2 regions of the Bacillus sp. 1NLA3E genome follow, and region 2 is predicted to be linked to the other one. Evidence: riboswitches for the same ligand, from Rfam matches in the RefSeq annotation. Region 2 holds a riboswitch; the other holds the start of a gene.
The links. A riboswitch is a leader RNA that binds a small molecule or an ion and turns the genes downstream of it on or off. The one in region 2 is predicted to bind cobalamin.
Positions count from the first base shown of each region.

Region 1: linked by a shared signal. The riboswitch ahead of B1NLA3E_RS04715 (DUF4430 domain-containing protein) and the one ahead of B1NLA3E_RS02190 (HoxN/HupN/NixA family nickel/cobalt transporter) in region 2 are both predicted to bind cobalamin.

Region 1 covers NC_021171.1:954,109-957,321, forward strand. The annotation lists gene B1NLA3E_RS04705 (biotin transporter BioY) at 1-402, opposite strand, end outside; gene B1NLA3E_RS04710 (DUF998 domain-containing protein) at 540-1,202, opposite strand; cobalamin riboswitch at 1,413-1,609, shown strand; gene B1NLA3E_RS04715 (DUF4430 domain-containing protein) at 1,744-3,213, shown strand, end outside.
Region 2 covers NC_021171.1:416,295-419,507, forward strand. The annotation lists gene B1NLA3E_RS02180 (DUF3147 family protein) at 1-256, shown strand, start outside; gene B1NLA3E_RS02185 (exonuclease domain-containing protein) at 494-1,117, shown strand; cobalamin riboswitch at 1,229-1,429, shown strand; cobalamin riboswitch at 1,546-1,736, shown strand; gene B1NLA3E_RS02190 (HoxN/HupN/NixA family nickel/cobalt transporter) at 1,865-2,578, shown strand; gene cobJ (precorrin-3B C(17)-methyltransferase) at 2,580-3,213, shown strand, end outside.

The DNA.
Region 1 (3,213 bases), 540 kb from region 2:
TGTTCCAAGAACATAGTTGATGACTAATCCAACTAATGCTGCAGTGATAAATGTAGGTAAACTTTGTTTCTTTTCAACAATTTTACCGCAAACATAAGCAACTAAAATATATGAAACAATAAATCCGAAAGTTGGCTTAACAATCGTAGCAAAACCACCCCCGAATTGAGCAAAGACAGGAACACCTACAAGTCCAACAAATGTATACACTGTTAAGGCAATCGCTCCAAGGCGGCTCCCAAGTATGACTCCAGCTAAAATCGCAAAGAAAGTTTGTAAAGTTATAGGCACCCCGCCAATAACCATGAACGGAACAAACGATGTAATGTTTGCGCCGATAGCCATTAAGGCAACAAAAACTCCTACCATAGTTAAATCAATTGCTCTAAGTTTTTTATTCATTTCTATATCCCCCAAAATCTATTTATAGATAAAGAATAATGCGAAAGTTTATTTTTTGTCAACTAAAAAAATCAAAAGGTTGACATATATAGTGGTAGGAACATAAAAATCAGCCGAAAACTTCTTCGGCTGAATGCTTATATATTAAGTTTATTTAAACTAGAGGTTTTTGTACTTTTACGGGTTTTCCAGTTAAGAAAAAAGAGTTGGATCGACACGACTAGCACCCACTGCAGATAACTCCCGATCGTAAGCCGCTCGAATAATCCGCCGAAATCTGAATCATTGGCTACACTGATTGCCGCTGTCCCCCCAGTAATAAACACGATAAAGAAGGATATGTAGGAGTATGTCCGCAATTTGGATAGGGCTGCTTCCTTTTTCACACCCATCCCAAATAGAATAATTGATAACATGGTTAATAAGGAACAAATACTTGCCAAACCTAAATGCACTTTTCCTCCAAAGGTCATTTCAACAAAACGAGGGTCTTGGGGGAAAAAATACATTCCGCCACCTGTCAATCCAACAAAGAAAAGAGCTAGGGCAGCCGTTTTTATTTTCTTCATGTTTGGCGTTTTTAAACATAAAAACATGCCAACGCTAAATGCAATAATGAATAGATTATAGATAGCGAAAAGAATTTGTACACTCGGAATCGATTCAACATTAGAAGCAGTTATTTCACTAATTGTATTGTAAAGGTGACTGTAACTTTCGAGCTGAGACCCACCAATAATGACAGCAACTAAATACAATAAAGGGGCTAAAATTCCGAATAAGGGATAGACCTTTTTCATCCCATGTCCCTCCTATTATTAAAAGTCCTAGTTTGCCTATATCTTACCTCTATTAAGCTAGTTGATTTGTGAAATTTTTATTACTTTTGGAAAAATTAGGACTGTACCATAAACTGACTTACTTTTTAAAAAATCAGAAAATATTACAATGAAAGTCCAAATACATATACAAATGATTGGACAATTTGTATAATGATGAGTGACATAAAATTAATATTGGTATAAACAGGTGCAATGGTCTATTGAAAAATAGATTTTGTGCTTAATAGGGAAGTTTGGTGAAAGCCAACGCGGTCCCGCCACTGTAAATGGGAGCAACCTATAAAATGTCACTGTCGTTTTTTGATGGGAAGGCATAGGGAGTGATGATCATGAGCCAGGAAACCTGCCTGTTTTTTACACCAGCGGCCTACGTGGATAGGAGGGTGTTAAGTCAGGAACATTTATTTTGTTTGCTGCTTAACTAAAACAAACCTCCTCCTTAATATAGGGAGGATTTTTTTATGGATTTTTTATATTTAGAGAATGGAGAGAAGCGGATATGTTGGTTAGTAGAAAGATGAACGTATTATTGGTTGCAGTGTTTTTATTTTCTTTAATAGCTGGCGGCTTTCAAGCACCAGTTTTTGCGGCTGAAGGAGAGAATAAAGCGTCTGTAACGGTTATTGGGGACGAGGCAGCCGGAACTATGGTGGATAATCAACCAGTTCCAATTGCGGAAAATGCAACGGCTTTGGATATTTTGAGTAGCGCTGTTGGTGGGGACTTGGTAACTTCAGATACAGCTTGGGGAAAATCGCTCGACGAAATTAAAGGTTTAGCTCCTGGTCCAGAGGATACTTATTTTTGGGCTTTTTATGTAAATGGTTTTTCTTCTGATTTAGGTGCAGGAAGTTATACTGCTCAAAATGGAGATCATTATACTTTCCGCTATGAGGATTGGAATAAACCTGTCAGTGCTTCCATTAAAGTAATTGGTAAAAATAAAGAAGTAATTAACGAATCTAAATATAATTCATTCGTAGGTAAAGTAAGCGCATTACAATTATTACAGAAGTTAATGGGCAAAGAGAGAGTGTCTTTTGATAAAGATGGTTTTCTTTCTATTAATAATATAAATGCAGAAGGTACATATTACTGGGCTTTTTATGTGAATGATGAATACGCTTCTACAGGAGCAGATAGCTATTTTCTTCAACCTAATGACCAAATAACCTTTCAATATGAATCATGGGAGCAACCATCCGATAATGAAGGTGATGGGGACGGAGTACCGAATGAAAACACGGGAAATGAAAATAATCAACCACCTAGTGAACCGATTGCATCCGAAACGCTTCAAAATGCAATTGATACCACTTTGACTTTGTTCCCTGATGAATATGTTGGTGAAAAAGAAGCGGTTGTCTTAAGGCAATTAGGAAAAAGTATTCCAACAAATTATTTAGATAATGTGACAAAACTTGTTATAGACAAGAAAGGTGTCATTAGAAATATTTTAGATACAGAAGGTTATATTTTAGGAATTGTTGCAGCAGGTGGAGACCCAACCAATATAGGCGGCTACAATTTAATCTCTTCAATTTATACTGGTGACGTTGTAAAACCTGGATTGAACGGAGTTGCCTATGCACTGATTGCGTTAGATAGTATGAATTTTGAAATTCCTGCTACTGCTACATGGACAAGAGAAAAATTAGTGAACTATTTATTAGACAGTCAAAATAAGGATGGTAGCTGGTCAGGAGCAAATGCAGATATTGATATTACAGCAATGGTATTACAAGCCCTTTCTCCATACAAGGATCAAGCTGGTGTTAGCGAAGCAGTGAATAAGGGTGTTGAAAATCTATCATCCGTTTATCTGAGCGGAAAAATTGACAACAGCAATACTGCAGCTCAAGTGATTATTGCTTTATCAGCTTTAGGTATAGATCCAAATGGAGAAACATTTACTAAAGGTGGTACTAGCATAGTATCATACCTTTTATCATTTAAAGTTGGAGATAAT
Region 2 (3,213 bases):
GGTCGGGATTGCATCCGGGTCAAAAAAGGCAGCAAGAATTGCTAGCGGGTCAGTATTTGGAATGATTGGTGGAGTTGTTTGCGTTTTAACGGTTTTACTGGTTTTACAAATGAGTCATCAATGGATGTTAAGCATTATCTTAGGACTGGCATTATGGCTTGGAAGCTCTATATCGATCGCCTTATTTAGAGATAAACTAAAAACCCGTGTAGTCCGGAGCAATTTCATAGGAAAAGCGGAAGCGCTTGGTAAATGAAGTCCACAAGTCATTTAGCGGCTTGAGCAGGACAATTAAAGAAAAAAGGTCTGATTCCAAAATCTGGATTCAGACCTTTTTTTAAAGTCTGTGTTAAAGCTCAATGTTGATTTTTTGCACAAAGTTGATTGAAAGCGGAAATCAACACTCTAATTTAACACAGCCTAAAAATAAATAGGCTAACGCTGTAAAATAAACTACAGTTATTATATGATCATATATATTAAAGGTTAAAGGATGAGGAATTTGAAAAAGCAGAATAAGGTAGGTTTGTTGGTTGACGTTGAGACAACTGGATTAGGTCCAGATTCTGATGAAATAATTGAAATAGCTTTAAATTTATTCTCTTATCGAGAAGAAACAGGCGAAATAATCGACATTCTAGACCAAGACTCGTTTTTACGAGAACCGCTATCTGCATCGGCCATTAGAAATTATGACAATGCTTACCGAGTTCACGGGATCCCATTTGAATTAGTTGCTGGAAAAAGCTTTTTGGATGGGAAAATTAAATCGTACTTTAGTCAATCAGATGCGGTTTTTGCTCATAATGCTTCTTTCGACCGAAGTTTCCTTTATCGAATGTATCCGGAAGTGAATGAATTAAATTGGTATTGTACGATGAGAAGTATTAAATGGAAGGGTTACGGTTTTCCGAATAGTAAGCTACTAACCTTATTGAGTGCACATAATATTACCGATTATCAAACACATAGAGCTCTTGATGATATTACCTATTTAATGGAGTTGTTAAAAAAATCAAATCCAAATGGAGATCTCTACCTGAGAGAGGCACTTGAATATGGCCCGATGCGAAGATATCAACCTGCAACAGCCAAAATAAAGAGAATCCATCTTTGATATGAAACAACTATTTTCCAAATTATTCATTTAGTTGTTGAAAAATGGAGAATATTAAGATAACATGTATGATAGTTTCAATTTGAAATTGTAATATCCAAAAAAGTTAATATTTTCGTAGTAAATTAAGGTGCCATTCGGCTTAATAGGGAATCTGGTAAAATCCAGAACTGCCCCCGCAACTGTAAGTGTGGACGAAAAAGGAGAACCACTGTATAAAAATACTTTTCCTTGAGGAGGTATATTGTACGGGAAGGTCCTTGAGTAGGACGATACACGAGTCAGGAGACCTAGCTTAATTGAAATGAGTTTCAACTTCTTCGGGGATTGAGGATGTGAAACGATAGCAACTTAAGAAACTATGTTTGCTTTCGTTTTATCCATCCAATTTTTGTTGGATGGATTTTTTAATTCCTTTGGAAACAACTAAATAATGTTTAGGAAAAGGTGCGCAATCGCTTGAATGGATTGCGTGAAAAGGGAAGTACGGTAATAATCCGTCACGGTACCCGCCACTGTAATGGTGAGTATCATTGCCTATTGTCACTAACATTTGTTGGGAAGACGCAATGATATGATGATCCAAAGTCAGGAGACCTGCCTTGACCTAGACACTTCTGTAAACCTACGGGCCTATGGGTGGAAGTGCTGATTGAATGCAATACAATGCTGTTTTGTATGTATGTATTTATTTATGCACCCCTACTTTGGTAGGGGTGCTTTTGGCTTTTAAAGGGGGGACGGGAAGTGAAACTTTTTACTTTTGCATTGTTAGCCATTTTATTAGGAATGAAACATGGTGTAGACGGTGACCATGTTGCGGCGATTGCCGATATGGTTGGGAGCGAGGAAAAAAAACGGAAACAAATTTCGCTCGGAGTGATGTATGCATTAGGGCATGGCACAATAGTGTTCTTGATTGGCTTGATATCCATCTATTTAGGTTTAGAAATGCCTGACTCAACCCGGGAAGTGATGGAGGGATTAGTATGCGTTACGCTGATTATTCTTGGGGGATTTATGATTTATTCGTTGTTTCGGCAAAAAGGAGATTACAAATATAAAAGCAGGGTACAGATTGTTTTCCAGTTTTTCGGGAAATTAATACAAAAAACAAACCTTATAGAAAAAGGTAAAAACCTTTCATCATTCAAAATAGGTATCTTAAGTGCAGCCATTATCGGAACCATTCATGGTATTGGGGTAGAAAGTCCAACACAAATAGCTGTACTTACAAATGTAAGTGGTGGTAATAATTTTGAAACAGCCACAGTTCAATTGATTTTGTTTGTAGTAGGATTGTTAATCTCAACCATGCTCATCGCCATATTACTGACTTGGGGATTTTTGAAAGCAAGGCTGAAAAAGAACCTTTTTCTTGTGCTCGGCTTTGTGACAGGGCTGTATAGTTTGGGGCTAGGTTTAAATATGCTCGTTGAGATCATAAAAGGGGGAGTTTGAGTTGAAAGGAAAGTTGCTGGTAATTGGATTTGGACCAGGTAGTTTTGATCATGTGACCGATCGGGCGCGTGAAGCAATCAAAGAAAGTAATATGGTGATTGGTTATAGTACGTATGTTGACTTAATAGAAGGTCTATTAACAGACCAGGAGATTATTAGCACGGGTATGACTGAAGAGGTGAGCCGGGCCCAGGAGGCAGTTAAGCAGGCCGAACTTGGTAACAAAGTGGCGGTTATTTCTAGTGGGGACGCTGGGGTGTACGGTATGGCAGGGCTAATCTATGAAGTGTTAATTGAAAAAGGCTGGAAAAAAGAGACAGGTGTTGAGGTTGAAATTATTCCAGGTATCTCGGCCATTAATTCCTGTGCATCCTTACTCGGGGCCCCCGTGATGCATGATGCTTGTACAATCAGTTTGAGTGATCATTTAACACCATGGAATTTAATTGAAAAAAGAATTGAAGCAGCTGCTAGTACTGATTTTGTCATCGCTCTTTATAATCCGAAAAGTGGAAGAAGAACGAGACAAATCGAAGAGGCCCAAAAAATTCTATTAAAATATCGTTCGCCTGAAACTCCTGTCGGATTAGTAAAAAGTGCGTATCGTGACCGCCAACAAGTGATTGTCACGAACT